One region of the Kutzneria sp. NPDC051319 genome, then DNA from elsewhere that is predicted to be linked to it. Evidence: riboswitches for the same ligand, from Rfam matches in the RefSeq annotation. Region 1 holds a riboswitch; the other holds the start of a gene.
The links. Region 1 has a riboswitch for thiamine pyrophosphate ahead of thiC (phosphomethylpyrimidine synthase ThiC). Riboswitches for the same ligand answer to the same signal wherever they lie in the genome.

Region 1 (7,503 bases):
GTGCTGGTGCCGCCGGCCTCGTTGCCCCCGCCGCCGAGCGGCAGCAGGCTGATGACGCCCATCACGAGCGCGATGGCGGCGACGACGAGCAGGACGATGCCGGCGATGCGGGCGGGCCGGGCCGGGCCGCCGGCGGGCTCCGGCGTGCTCATCGGGGCTCGAACCCCAGTCGGCGCGCGGCGCGGGCGCGTTGACGGCCGGCGCGCAGCCGGCGCAGCCGCTTGATCAGCATGGGGTCGACCGCCATGGCTTCCTGCTTCTCAATCAGACCGTTGAGCACCTGGTAGTACCGGGTCGAGGACATGTCGAACAGCTCACGGATGGCCTGCTCCTTGGCCCCCGCGTACTTCCACCACTGGCGTTCGAACGCCAGGATGGCGTGTTCTCGTCGGGTCAGGCCGTCGGCAGGCTCTTCCACCTGCGTCATGGCCTTCACGGCGTCCATCTGGCTCCTCGCCCCTCACGGTCGCGGATCCCTGCGGTCGCAGGAATCACAGCCGTGTGATTCCCAGGCGACCATTCAATCACGTGATCTTGCTTCGGACCGTGCCCAGCCCCGGCGCGTCCCGATCCGGCAGAGCCTACCGACCACCCCTGACAATGATCTTGCCGAACCGGCCCCTAGGGTCGTCACATGGCGATTCACCCGATCCGCGTGGTGGGCGACCCGGTGCTGAGCGCCCCGACCCGCCCGATCACGGAATTCGACGACGAGCTGCGCACCCTGGTCTGCGACCTGTACGAGACGATGGCCGCCGCGCACGGCGTCGGGCTCGCGGCCAACCAGATCGGGGTCGACCGCCGGGTGTTCGTCTACGACTGCCCGGACGACGAGGGCGTGCGGCACAAGGGAGTTGTCGTCAACCCGGTGCTGACCACCTCGGAGCGGCCGGAGGGCATGCCCGACCCGGACGACGACTTCGAGGGCTGCCTGTCGGTGCCCGGCGAGACGTACCCGACGGGCCGGGCGACCTGGGCCAAGGTGACCGGCTTCGACGACAACGGCGAGCCCCTGGAGGTGGAGGGCACCGGCTTCTTCGCCCGCTGCCTGCAGCACGAGACCGACCACCTCGACGGCCTGCTCTACCTGGACCGACTGGTGGGCCGCAACGCCCGCGCGGCCAAGAAGATGGTCAAGCGCAACGGGTGGGGCGTGCCCGGCCTGTCCTGGGACCCGGCGGTGGAGCCCGATCCGTTCGCGGACGACGAGGACGAGGACGAGGACTGAGCTCACGTATGTGAACGGCCGGGCGGTTCTGCGTGCCCGTTCGTTCGCCCCGTTGATCCGGGCCGGGTGTACGGACGTCTTCCTTCCGTAGGGCGCCACACCTGGGGAGGCACAGTCATGGGCAGGGTCGTCGTCACGGCCACCACCTCGCACCGGCACGCGATGCGCACGATCGCGGCCACGTTGACCGATCGCGACCACGAGGTGGAGCTGATCACCGGCCTTGAGCCGCCGACCGGCCGCGTGCTGGTCGACCAGCACCGGCGGCTGTGCCGGCTGCTGGCCGAGTCGGACGAGCCGACGGTGGTGGTCGGCGATGTGGCGTTCCAGGGCACGTTGCCGCTCAGCTACGGCGCGCCCGGCCCGAAGCCGGCGGCGCTGATCCTGGTCGGCACCGAGCCGTATTCGCTGAGCAGCATCGACACCGCCCCGGCCGGCCTGGGCCTGCCGCCGGACCGCACGGCCGCCGGCCGCCAGCGCAATCGCCGGGCGTACGAGTACGTCCGGGACGCGCTGGGCGGCGTGCAGGAGGAGTTCGTGGCGGCCATGCGGTCGGTCGGCGTCACGCACGACCCGCTGCCGTTCGTGCTGGACGCGCCGGTGCTGGCGGCGGACCGGTTTCTCCAGTTGTCCGTGGAGGAACTGAGTTATCGCCGCAGCGACACGCCTTCGCACGTGCGTTTCGTCGGCACGCTGCCGTCGCGGAAGATCGCCGACGAGGTGGTGGTGAGCGACGGCGCCTTCGACACCGTGCAGCAGGCGTTGCGCAACGCCAGGCCGCTGGTGCTGACCGGTCGTTCGGCGGACCAGCTGGAGAGCAACACCCGGGCCGCGGCCACGGGGGCGGCGCTGTACCTGGCCACGGACAAGCCGTCGGAGGACGAGATCAAGAAGGCGGTGCGGATCGTCATGACCGATCCGACCTATCGGGGCAACGCCAAGCGGCTGGCCGCCGAGTACGCGCGGCTCGACGCGCTGGGCAGCATCGCTGACGCGGTGGCGTCGTATCTACGGCAGTAGCAGCAGCTTTCCCGTGGTGGCACGGGATTCCAGGTCGGCGTGGGCCTGGGCGGCGTCCTTCAGGGCGTAGCGGCCGCCGATGCGCGCGGTGATCTGTCCCTTGCCGACCATGGCGAACACCTCGCTGCTACGGCGGATCAGCGCCTCCCGCGTCGGCACGTGGTCGCCGACGGCCGCGTAGGACAACAGGATGCTGTTGGGCAGGTCCATCGGCGTCAGCGTCGGCACGCCCATGAACGGTCCGTAGTAGACGTGCACGCCGTGGCGGCGCAGGGAAAGCTGCGAGGAGCGGAAGGTCGGTGCGCCGCCGCCGTCGTAGACCACGTGGGCGCCCTCGCCGGCGGTCAGCTCGCGGATCTTGTCCTCGAAGCCGCCGCCGCTGGACACCAGCACGTGGTCGGCCTCAGCCGCGGCGACCTTCTCCGGGCGGGACACCAGGCCGATGGACGTGCCGCCGCGGGCCTTGATCATCTGGGTCAGCATCAGCCCGACGCCACCGGCCGCCGCGTGCACGACGGCGGTGTCACCGGGCTTGATCGCGTACGTCTCGGTGGTGAAGTGGTTGGCGGTCAGCCCCTGCATCATCACCGCCGCCGCGGTCTCGTCGTCGATGTCGTCGGGCAGCTTGACCAGCGACTCGGCCGGCGCGAGCACGAGCTCGGCGTAGCTGCCGGGCACGTAGAACCAGGCCACCCGGTCGCCGACGGCCAGGTCCTCGACACCGTCGCCGACGCTCACGATCCGGCCCGCGCCCTCGACGCCCAGCGTGACCGGGGCGCCCCAGCCACCCATGCCGGTCTCCCGGGCCCCGATGTCCATGTAGTTCACGCCAATGGCCGAAGGGCGGACGACCGCCTGGCCCGGACCGGGCGTCGGATCGGGCCGCTCGGTCCAGGCCAGCACCTCGGGACCGCCGTGGCGGTCGATGTGAATTGTTCGCATGCCATCGAACTTAGGCGGCAAAAAATGGACCAGCAAGTACAGAAAACTCAGCCCAGCAGGCGCTGCACCTCGGCCAGCTCGTCCGGCTTCAACGGCCCGAACTCCAGCGCGCCTACGTTCTCCTCGACCTGGGCCACCGTGCGGCAGCCGGGGATCGGCACGGCCCGGTCACACCGCGCCCAGATCCACGCCAGCGCGCCCTGCGTCAGCGTGCGGCCGCCCGAGGTCAGCACCTCGCGGACGGCCTCCACCCGCTCGACGAACGCGGGCGTCGGCTTGCCGTCACGGAAGAACTGCATCCAACCCGGCACCTTGTTCCGCACGTCGTCGTCCGGCAAGGACGCCGAGGCCCAGTCGCGGCCGGTCAGCAGCCCCATCGCCAGCGGGCCTCGGCACAGCATCGTCAGGTCGTGATCCTCCAGCACCGGATACATGTCCGGCCGGTCGTGCAGCACGTTCATCTCCGCCTGCACGTACGAGCCGAACGCCTTGGCCCGCTCGGGGTCGTCCGTGCTCCACCCGTACGCCCTGATCAGCCCCTCCAGGACCAGGTCGTCGAGGGCATCGCGCAGCTCCGCGGCCTGATCGAACGGCAGGTCGCCTAGGTGCAGCTGGTAGATGTCCACGTGGTCGGTGCGCAGCCGACGCAGCGACTCCGTCAACGCCTTGCGCATGTAGGCCACGGAGCCGTCGCCGCCGGTCATCTGCCGGGTGGCGGGGTCGAACACGTTGCCCCACTTGGTGGCGATGCGGATCTCGTCCCGCCGGCCGGCGAACACCTGGCCCAGCAGCTCCTCGGCGTGCCCGGTGCCGTACACGTCGGCGGTGTCGAACAGGGTCACCCCCAGCTCCACCGCCCGCCGCAGCGCCCGCGCCGACTCCTCGTCGTCCGTCGGCCCCCAGCCGACCGCCTGCGTGCCGTCGAAGAACGGGCCGCCCATCGCCCAGGTCCCGATGCCCATGTTCGCCATGGAGCCGATCCAACTAGCTGGAGCGCACTCCAGGTCAAACTTCTTTTCGCCAGGGCACGCTGGGCAGCCCGGCCAGCTCGCGCAGCGACCGGCAGCGCACCAGCTCGTCGTACCGCTCGGCCAGCACATGGGCCCGGATCCGCTGGGCCTGCGAAGTCGTCGGCAGCTCCCCGAGCAGCAGGAACGGCATGGTCAGCCGCCAGCCCTGGACCACCGTCTGGCGCTGCCGGTGCGGCGAGCGCAGCACCATCCGGGCCACCCGCATGGCGTGCTCGTTGCCGGTCATCCGGGCCGGATAGCCCATGTGGTCCCAGGCCCAGCGGTTCTCGTCGGCCACCCGGCAGCGCAGGCAGGGCAGGTCGCCGGTGCCCAGTTCCGCGCCGCAGGCCGGGCAGCGCGTCAGCGTCATGGCCACGTCGGTGCAGGTCCACGGCAGCTTGCCGACGTCCTCCAGCAGCACCAGCTCGGCCAGCTCCAGCTCCGGGATGCCGGAGACCTCGACCAGGGGCCGCCAGTCCAGCGTCCAGAACTGGTCGACCAGTTCCGCGCACACCAGGCACGAGGGATAGCCGCGGCCGGCCAACTCGCCGCAGGCCGGGCAGTCGATGACCGTCGTCGGTCGGACCGCCCGTCGAGCGCCGGGTGGAAACGGTTGATCGTCTGCCACCGGCACAAGGTACGCGAAGCGAGGCTGGCAGGAAGCGGCCGCATTCGCTAGCGTCGGGAGCCGACAACTGAACACACCGCGGGAGCTCGCGCCACAAGCGGGCTGAGAGGGCGGCTGGATCGACTTTTCGATCCGGTGCCGCCGACCGCCTGAACCTGTACTGGGTAATGCCAGCGTAGGGAGGAATCGCCATGACGTCCCTTGACGACCGTGTCCGGCCGACCGTGACCACCGGTCCCATCCAGGGTTCTCACAAGGTCTACGTGGACGGCCCGAACGGTGTTGGATTCGATGGGGTCCGGGTGCCCATGCGCCGCGTGGAGCTCACCAACGGCGAACACCTTGACCTGTACGACACCTCCGGCCCGTACACCGACGACTCCGCGGTGATCGACGTCCAGAGTGGACTGTCCAAGCTGCGGGAGCCGTGGGTGGCCGAGCGTGAGCCGGTCAACGGCGCGGTGACGCAGCTGGCCTACGCCAAGGCCGGCATCATCACCAAGGAGATGGCCTACTGCGCCGCCCGCGAGGGCGTCGACCCCGAGTTCGTGCGCAGCGAGGTCGCCATCGGCCGGGCCGTGATCCCGGTCAACCGCAACCATCCCGAGTCCGAGCCGGCCATCATCGGCAAGAAGTTCCTGGTCAAGATCAACGCCAACATGGGCAACTCGGCCGTCTCCTCGTCCATCGAGGAGGAGGTGGACAAGATGGTGTGGGCCGCCCGCTGGGGCGCCGACACCATCATGGACCTGTCCACCGGCAAGCGGATCCACGAGACGCGGGAGTGGATCCTGCGCAACTCGCCGGTCCCGGTCGGCACCGTCCCGATCTACCAGGCGCTGGAGAAGGTGAACGGGGATCCGACCGAGCTGTCCTGGGAGATCTACCGGGACACCGTGATCGAGCAGTGCGAGCAGGGCGTCGACTACATGACCGTGCACGCCGGCGTGCTGCTGCGGTACGTGCCGCTGACCGCCAAGCGGGTCACCGGCATCGTGTCCCGCGGCGGCTCGATCATGGCCGCCTGGTGCCTCGCGCACCACCAGGAGAGCTTCCTCTACACCAACTTCGAGGAACTCTGCGACATCCTGCGGGCCTATGACGTCACCTTCTCGCTGGGCGACGGGCTGCGCCCGGGGTCCATCGCGGACGCCAACGACGCCGCCCAGTTCGCCGAGCTGCGCACCCTCGGCGAGCTCACGCACATCGCCCGCGCGAAGGACGTGCAGGTGATGATCGAGGGCCCCGGCCACGTGCCGATGCACAAGATCGTGGAGAACGTGCGGCTGGAGGAGGAGCTCTGCGGCGAGGCGCCGTTCTACACGCTCGGCCCGCTGGCCACCGACATCGCGCCGGCCTACGACCACATCACCTCGGCCATCGGGGCCGCCCAGATCGCCTGGGCCGGCACCGCGATGCTCTGCTATGTCACACCCAAGGAGCACCTCGGCCTGCCCAACCGGGACGACGTGAAGGTCGGCGTGATCACGTACAAGATCGCCGCGCATTCGGCCGACCTGGCCAAGGGGCACCCCAAGGCCCAGGAGCGGGACGACGCGCTGTCCAAGGCCCGCTTCGAGTTCCGCTGGACCGACCAGTTCAACCTGTCGCTCGACCCCGACACCGCGCGGTCCTACCACGACGAGACGCTGCCGGTCGAAGCCGCCAAGACCGCGCACTTCTGCTCCATGTGCGGGCCCAAGTTCTGCTCGATGCGCATCACCCAGGACGTGCGCAAGTACGCTGAGGAGCACAACTTGTCCTCTGTGGAAGCGATCGAGGCGGGAATGGCGGAGATGTCGCAGGAGTTCTCGGCGCACGGCAAGCAGGTCTACCTACCGGTAGTGGAGTCGTGAACTCGACTCCCCCGCGGGCTTTGACCATCGCCGGCACCGATTCCGGCGGTGGGGCGGGGGTGCACGCCGACTGCCGCACGTTCTTCGCCTGCGGCGTGCACGCCACCACCGCGGTCACCGCGGTCACCGTGCAGAACTCGGTCGGGGTCTCGGGTTTCCACGAGATCCCGCCCGAGGTGGTGGCCGCGCAGATCGAGGCGGTGGTCACCGATATCGGTGTCACGGCGGCAAAAACCGGCATGCTGGCGTCGGCGGCGATCATCGAGGCGGTCGCCGCGGCGTGCGACAACGTGGGCATCGGGCGGGCGCGGAAGGTCCCGTTCGTGGTCGACCCGGTGTCGGCGTCCATGCACGGCGACCAGCTGCTGCACGACAATGCTTTGGCGGGGCTGAAGAATCTGCTGTTTCCGCGAGCATCGCTCGTCACGCCGAATCTCGACGAGGTGCGGCTGCTGACCGGCATCGACGTGACGCGCCGGGACCAGATGCTCGACGCGGCCAAGGCCATGTTCGACTTCGGGCCGCAGTGGGTGCTGATCAAGGCCGGGCATCTGCGGGCCGACCCGGAGTGCGTGGACATCCTGTACGACGGCGTGGCCGTGATCGAGCTGCCCGGGCCGCGCTTCGACGTCAAGGACACGCACGGCAGCGGCGACACCCTGGCCTCGTCGATCACCTCGGCCCTGGCCAAGGGCGCGACCATGCCGGCCGCCGTCGAGTTCGGCAAGCGCTTCATCGTGCAGGCCGTGAAGAACGCCTACCCCCTGGGCGCGGGCGTCGGTCCCGTGTCGAACTTCTGGCGTCTGTCGGACGACCGCT
Region 2 (7,503 bases), on a different contig from region 1:
AACTCCGTCACGCGGCGTTCGCCGTAGCCTTCGAGGCCGACCAGTGTGAGGAGTTCGTCGACTCGGGCACTGCGGTCGGCCTTGTCGACGTGGTGCATGCGCATGCCGAAGGCGACATTCGCGGCAACATCCCGGTGCGGGAACAACTGTCCGTCCTGGAACACCAGCCCGAAGTCGCGCCGGTGCACCGCGACGCCGGCCAGATCCGTTCCGTCCCAACGGATCGAGCCCGCAGCGGTCCGCTCCAGGCCGGCGACGGCCCGCAGCAGCGTCGACTTGCCGCAGCCCGACGGCCCCAGCAGCGCGACCACCTCGCCGTCGGCCACGCTCAGGTCCACATCGGACACTGCCGCGAACGAGCCGTAGCGTACGGACAAACCCTGTAGTTCCAGTGCCATCAGAACTCCCCAACGGCCGGCGTCAGACGTTCGATCGCCACCACGGCGACCACGGTGACCAGCATCAGCACCACGCACGCCGCGTAGGCCATCTCGTTGTTCAGCTCGCCGGGACGGGAGATCAGCCGTGCGATCGCCACCGGCAGCGTCGGCGCGTCCGGGCGCGCCAGGAAACTCGTCGCGCCGAACTCGCCCAACGCGACCACGTACCCGAACCCGGCCGCCGCGATCAGCGACCGCCAGGCCAGCGCCAGATCGACCTCGCGCCACACGCGGAACGGCCCCGCGCCGAGGGTGCCGGCGGCCTGCCGCAGCCGCTCGTCGATCGCCCGCAACACCGGCAGGACCGTGCGCACGATCAGCGGCGTGATCACCAGGGCCTGCGCGAACGGCACGAGCAGCGGCGAAGTCCGCAGGTCGAAGGGCAGATCGCCGAGCGTGACGAGGTAGCCGAAGCCCACCGTCACCGCCGACACCCCCAGCGGCAGCATCAGCGCCAGGTCCAGCGTCTCGCCGAGCACCGCGCGGCCGCGGCGCAGCTGCGAGAGCACCACCGCCGCCGTCACACCGAGCAGCATCGCCAGGATCGTGGCGTCGGTCGCCGCGCGGATCGAGTTCGACGCCGCCTGCCAGGCCGACACCTCCAGCGTGCCGTCGTCGCCGGTGCCGGCCAGCGCGCGCCAACCGTCCATTGTGGTCAGTGACCGTGCGATCAGGCCGACGATCGGCACCAGCAGGGCGATCACGACGACTGCGGCCGCTGCCACCACGATCCATTCAGCACCGACCGGCCTTTTCGCCGTCTCCGTGCGGCCACGCAACTTCAAGGCCGTCTCCCGGCGTCGCCGTGCGAACGCGCCGACCAGCAGGACGGCGATCACCGCGACCACCTGGAGGATCGACAACGCCGCCGCGCCGGGCAAATCGAACAGGTCGACCGTGCGGAGGTAGATCTCGGTTTCCAACGTCCGGTAGCGCGCCCCGCCGAGCATCAGCACCACACCGAAACTGGTGGCACAGAACAAAAAAACCACCGCCGCGGCCGAACCGATGGCCGGCGCGATGGCCGGCAGGACCACCGACGTGAACGCCCGCCACCGCGACGCCCCCAGCGACCGGGCCGCCTCCTCCGCGCGCCGATCCGTGTGGGCCCACAGCCCGCCCACCGTCCGGGCCACCACTGCGACGTTGAAAAACGCGTTGGCCAGCACGATCGACAGCACGCCGCCGTCCGGCAGCAGCGACCGGAACGCCAGGCCCACCACCACCGTCGGCAGCACGAACGGCACCAGGATCAGCGTGCGCACCAGGCCGACACCCGGCAGCTTGCAGCGCGCCATCACATACGCCAGCGGCATGCCCATCAGCACCGCCACCAGCGTCGCCGCGGCCGCCTGGCCGAGCGTGAACGCCACCAGCCGCCAGGTGTCGCCGCTGGTCAGCACCTCCGTGACGCCGCTGCCGCCCAGGCCGATGCCGACGATCGACACCACCGGCCAGGCGAAGAACAGGCCGAGGAAGCCGACCGGAACCAGGGCCAGCAGCAGCAGAACTAGCCTTGGAGCAGCGTTCGACACTGCTGGACCCACTTCTCCCGGTTGGCGTCCACCTGGTCGGCCGGCAGCTGCGCCGGCGCGTCCGGCAGCGGGGCCGCCGTCTTCCAGGCGTCCGGCAGGGCAACGCCCTCACGCGACGGGTAGACGTACATGCTGCCCGGCACCTGCTCCTGGAACTTCTGCGAGATCAGGAAGTCCAACACCTTCTTGGCGTCGTCCGGGTTCTTGGCGCCGTTGAGCACACCCGCGTACTCGACCTGGCGGTAGCAGGTGTTCAACACGGCCTTGGTCCGCGGCTTGCCGTCGTCGCCGATCTCGTCGGCCGGCGAGGACGCGTAGGACACCACCACCGGGCGCGGGCCCTTGCCCGACGAGCCCGAGAAGTCCTGCGTGTACGCCTCGTCCCAGCCCGCGTCGACCTTCACGTCGTTGGCCTTGAGCTTGGTCCAGAAGTCCGGCCACTTGTCCGCGCCGAACTGCTTCACCGTGCCCAGCAGGAAGGCCAGGCCCGGCGACGAGGTCGACGGGTCCTCCACCACGGTCTGTCCCTTGTAGCGGGGATCGACCAGGTCGTCGTAGCCGGTCGGCGCCGGCAGGTTGTGCTGGGCGTACCAGCCCGTGTCCACGTTCAGGCACACGTCGCCGACGTCGATCGCCGTCAGCCGGTGCGAGTCGTCGATCTGGTAGCGCTGCGGGCCCTTGCCCGCGTCCGGGCTGCTGTACGGGGCGAAGACGCCGCCCGACAGCGCCCTGGACGCGAAGGTGCTGTCCACGCCGTACGCGATGTCGCCGATCGGGTTGGCCTTGGTCAGCACCAGCTTGTTGGTCAGCGCGCCCGCGTCGCCGTTCGTGCTGACCTTCACCGTGATGCCCGAGGTCTTCTGGAAATCCGCCCACAGTGCCTTGTCGACCGCCCACGAGTCGTGGGTGACCAGCGTCACCGTGTGTCCGCTCGGGGCCTGTTCGCCGCCTCCGACCAGCGAACAGCCGGCGAGTGTCGTCGCCGCCAGCGCCAGCGCGGCCAGCCGTGCCGTCCGGGTCAAGTTCTCCTCCAGGTGACCTCGTCGCGCGAGGTCGCCCGTAGTGCCTCCCTCCACCGGCATGACCCGGATCAGGTGCTTACGGTCGAGAGCTCGCCCGCTCTCCTCTCAGCCCGGCGTACCGGACTCCCGTGGCTCACCCGGAGCTTACGCTGCGTTCAGGCGTGGTCAGGACCACCATGGAGGGCATGGCGGAATTGCTCAGTGACGACCAGGTGACCGAGGCGCTGGGGCGGCTGTCCCAGTGGACCCAGGACGGCGAGGCCATAGTCCGCATCGCGGAACTGGCCAGCTTCTCCGAGGCGATCCAGGCGGTGAACCGCGTCGCCGAGATCGCCGAGAACGACAACCACCATCCCGACATCGACATCCGCTGGCGGACCCTGACGTTTCGATGCTCGACGCACAGCGCCGGCGGCATCACGGCCTTGGACGTGACACTCGCCGGCGAGATCGACAATGTGCTGGAGCTGCTCGGTCAGCCGAGCGAGTAGAGCAGGTTGCGGCCCGCCTCCGCGTTGCGCGGCTGGCACAGCACGTCGTAGCGGCGGGCCACCAGCTGGCTCTGCGACACGAAGTCCCGCTTGCCCCTCGTCGAGGCGTAGCTGATCGCCGCGAAGATCATGCTCGATCCCACGCCGGCCAGCAGGCCCAGCGCGATCACCAGCCAGCCCCCGCCCGCCGTGAACAGCGACAGCAGGATGCCCACGAACAGGCCGAACCACGCGCCCGAGGCCGCCGCCGCGCCCAGCACCCGTCCCCAGCTCAGCCGCCCCGCCACGCGCTCGACCAGCATCGGCTCCACGCCGACGATGGTGATGTCCTGCACCGGAAAGTCCCGGTCCGCAAGGAAGTCCACCGCCCGCTGCGCCTGCTCGTAGGTGTCGTACGACCCGATCGGCCAGCCGGTGGGCGGAGTGGGCAGCGCCGACGCCGGCCCGTTGTTGTTCGCGAATGCTGTAGTCATCTTGGCCCTCCTTGTCGGCCTTACACCTGCTTCAACGCCGCCCCCACCCCCCTTGTGCCCCTCCCCCGAACTCCACAGCCGAATCTCAGACTGCGCCCCGCAAGTCCCGCCCAACCGCAACATGCACCCCCGCGAGTCCCGCCCACCGTCACACCGAAACCCGCTTTCCGACACACCCCAGCGCCACCTCCACCCGCACGCCCCGCTGTCTCCCGCCCGGCGGCACACCGAAGGCCGCCTTCCAGCACGCCTCCACCGGCGCGCCCCGTTGTCTCCCGCCCCGCGGCACACCGAAGGCCGCCTTCCAGCACACCCCAGCAACACCTCCACCCGCGCGCCCCACCATGTCCCGCCCGGCGGCACACCGAAAGCCGCCTTCCAGCACGCCCCCACAGAGCCCAGCGACACCCCTCCCCCAGGCCCCGACGTGTCCCGCCCGAACCTGTTTTCCGACAGACCCTCGGGAGTCCCGTCCCGCCCTCTCACCCCATCGGGTTGTGACCTGCGCGACCCGGGCAACGATCGCCCCTCCCCGTGCGTCGTTGGTAGTGAAGCCGTTCAAGGGGATCAGAAGTGATGAAGTTCGTTCGCACCGCAACCGCCAGCGCCGCCGCCGTCGTTCTCGCCGTCCTGTTCGCCGTGCAGGCCCAGGCCGCCTCACCCAACCCGCGGGTCACCGCCCAGCCCGATCAGGGCAACGGCGACCTGATCTTCGCCGGCGCCGCCGGCCTGTTCATCCTCACCGCCGCCTTCGGCGTGATCATCTACGCCGCTCGGCACCGCCACTCCGAGCAGTGAGCCACCTGTGTCGGGGCTCCCTGAGCCCCGACACACCGGCTACCGCTGGGTCATGACCGCTCTGCCGGACTGGATGCGCCCTCCCCGCGCCGAGGGCTGGTTCGCGGACGACCTGGACCACCTGCCGGGGGCTCCCAGGCACACGGAACTGATCGACGGAGCCCTTGTCTTCATGGTGTCGCCGCGGCGGTACTGGCGTGCCATCGTCATTACTGTTTTCACGAACACCCTTGCCAGCCAGGCTCCGGACGGCATTTACGTAGTTCCCGAGATGACGGTCCGGCTCGACGAGCGCAACCGGCCGGAGCCCGACATTCTCGCGACAGTGGCGCCGATCGACTTCAACCGAACCTGGTTCGCTCCCAGCGATGTGGTGCTCGCTGTCGAAGTGGTCTCCCCGGAATCCGAGCACCGGGACCGCACGGTCATGCTTCGCAAGTACGCCGAAGCTGGCATCGCCCACTTCTGGATCATCGAAGAGGAAGACGGGGCACCCGTGGTGCACGTCTACGAGCTGGACCGGCCGACCAGCACATATGTCCCGGCCGGCATCTTCCGTGGTCGCCTGGAGCGTCCGGTGCCGTTCCCCATCGACATCGACCTCGCGGCGATGTTCAACCCGAAGAAGCGCTGAGGTCCAGCCACATCACGTGGAGGCCGACCAGGCCGTGGTCGGGGTGGTCGAAGGCCTCGGGGACCGTGCCGATGGTGCGGAAGCCGAGGGAGTGCCAGAGGGTGACGGCGCTGGTGTTGGTCTCGACGACGGCGTTGAACTGGATGCTGCGATAGCCGGCGGAGCGGGCCCAGTCGATGACGTGGAGGCCGAGGGCGCGGCCGACGCCGTGGGAGCGGTGGCTTGGGTCGACCATGAAGCTGGCCGTAGCGACGTGGGAGCCGCGGCCGGGCCGGTTGGGCCCGATCTTGGCGGAGCCGAGGATGGTGGGACCGTCGACGGCGACGACGGTCCGGCCGGGCGGGGATTCCATCCACCAGCCGCGGGCCTGGTCGAGCGTGAGGTCCTCGGGGAAGGCGTAGGTCCGGCCCTCGGCGACGATCTGGGCGAAGAACGGGTAGACCAGGGGCCAGTCGGGCTCGACGGCGTCACGGATGAGCACGCGCGAAACGGTAAACGGGACCGCAGGGACGTTCCACCCCGATACGTTGCCCCGATGGGGAGACGAGCGAACAGCAGGCTGGTGTCGGCGCTGACGATGGCGGCGGTGCTGGCGGTGAGCATGGTGCCGGCGGCGCAAGCGACGCCGAGCACGGCGGGCGACGCGCAGCTGGTGGCGGTGGAGGGGAACACCCTGGCCCACACGATCCGGTACGCGAACGGCAACTGGCAGCGGTTCGGGCACCTGGACGCCGCCCCGGTCGGCGAGCCCACCTCGGTGATCATCAAGGGCGAAGAGCACCTGTTCTTCCACACCTCGACGACGCTGCGGCACTACATCCGGCACGTGGACGGCACCTGGGATCTGGCCGGCAGCGTGCCGACGGTGACCGCGAACGAACTGGACACGATGGCTGCGGCCGGTTTGAACGGCCGAATCGCGCTGATCCGCAAACACGGCGACGGCGCTCTGCTGTCGATCCAGCAAGGGGACGGCACCTGGTCGACGTGGGAATCGGTGCCGCTGGGCCTACAGCCTGTGTGGAGCGAGTCACTGACCGCGGACGGGGGCACCCTGCGCGTGGCGGGGGTCACGGCAGACGGCAAGAACCTCGCGATGGTGAGCCGGTCGCCGGAGGGCGTGTGGTCGTCGCCGACGTACCGAACGCTCGGAGTGCTGGGCAACTCGCTCATCATCACAGCGGCCGGCATCGCACAGATCGGCACCGACCTTCACGTCATGGTCAGCTACTCGTTCAACGGCACCCGCCTGTGGCACCTGATCCTGCACGCCGACGGCACCTGGAGCGACATCGGCGAGGTCGAGTCGAACGACGCCGCCGGACCGATCCCCAACCTCATGGACTTCGCGGTGGCGGCCGCCCCCGGCGGTTCGCTTCAGGTCGCGGTGGCCACCACAAGCGGCCTGTTCCACACCGTCCGCCACGCCGACGGCACCTGGCAGCGCTTCGGCGACGTCGCCGGCGCGGCGGGCCCGGTGAACACGACCCGCATCACGCTGTCCGCCGACAACGGCTGAGGCGAAGCCGGGCGACGTCGTCGATCAGACGTTGAAGCGGAACTCGACGACGTCGCCGTCGGCCATCACGTAGTCCTTGCCCTCCATGCGGGCCTTGCCGGCGGAGCGGGCGGCGGCGACGGAGCCGGTGTCGACGAGGTCGCCGTAGGAGATGACCTCGGCCTTGATGAAGCCGCGCTCGAAGTCGGTGTGGATGACGCCGGCGGCCTGGGGCGCGGTGGCGCCCTGGGGGATGGTCCAGGCGCGGGATTCCTTGGGACCGGCGGTGAGGTAGGTCTGCAGGCCGAGGGTGTGGAAACCGGCGCGGGCCAGCGCGTCGAGGCCGGGCTCGTGCTGGCCGATGGACTCCAGCAGCTCCCGGGCGGACTCGGCGTCCAGCTCGATGAGCTCGGACTCGACCTTGGCGTCGAGGAACACGGCGTCGGCGGGGGCGACGAGCTCGCGCAGCTCCTTGAGCCGGGCCTCGTCGGTCAGCACGCCCTCGTCGGCGTTGAAGACGTACAGGAACGGCTTGCTGGTCAGCAGGTTGAGCTCCCGCAGCAGCGGGACGTCCAGCTCGGCCTGGGCCTGGAACAGGGTCCGGCCGGCGTC

Region 2: another riboswitch for thiamine pyrophosphate. It lies ahead of AB0M73_RS41245 (thiamine ABC transporter substrate-binding protein); the one in region 1 lies ahead of thiC (phosphomethylpyrimidine synthase ThiC).

What each region holds. Positions count from the first base shown of each region.
Region 1 covers NZ_JBFBAM010000007.1:108,762-116,264, reverse strand. The annotation lists gene AB0M73_RS09055 (LytR C-terminal domain-containing protein) at 1-152, opposite strand, end outside; gene AB0M73_RS09050 (DUF3263 domain-containing protein) at 149-445, opposite strand; gene AB0M73_RS09045 (peptide deformylase) at 635-1,228, shown strand; gene AB0M73_RS09040 (nucleotide disphospho-sugar-binding domain-containing protein) at 1,346-2,248, shown strand; gene AB0M73_RS09035 (quinone oxidoreductase) at 2,237-3,190, opposite strand; gene AB0M73_RS09030 (aldo/keto reductase) at 3,238-4,161, opposite strand; gene AB0M73_RS09025 (hypothetical protein) at 4,196-4,828, opposite strand; TPP riboswitch at 4,897-5,027, shown strand; gene thiC (phosphomethylpyrimidine synthase ThiC) at 5,020-6,684, shown strand; gene thiD (bifunctional hydroxymethylpyrimidine kinase/phosphomethylpyrimidine kinase) at 6,681-7,503, shown strand, end outside.
Region 2 covers NZ_JBFBAM010000074.1:31,812-39,314, forward strand. The annotation lists gene AB0M73_RS41235 (ABC transporter ATP-binding protein) at 1-398, opposite strand, end outside; gene AB0M73_RS41240 (iron ABC transporter permease) at 398-1,975, opposite strand; gene AB0M73_RS41245 (thiamine ABC transporter substrate-binding protein) at 1,951-2,997, opposite strand; TPP riboswitch at 3,026-3,137, opposite strand; gene AB0M73_RS41250 (4a-hydroxytetrahydrobiopterin dehydratase) at 3,183-3,488, shown strand; gene AB0M73_RS41255 (general stress protein) at 3,473-3,961, opposite strand; gene AB0M73_RS41260 (hypothetical protein) at 4,538-4,759, shown strand; gene AB0M73_RS41265 (Uma2 family endonuclease) at 4,812-5,393, shown strand; gene AB0M73_RS41270 (GNAT family N-acetyltransferase) at 5,374-5,874, opposite strand; gene AB0M73_RS41275 (hypothetical protein) at 5,929-6,912, shown strand; gene ychF (redox-regulated ATPase YchF) at 6,937-7,503, opposite strand, start outside.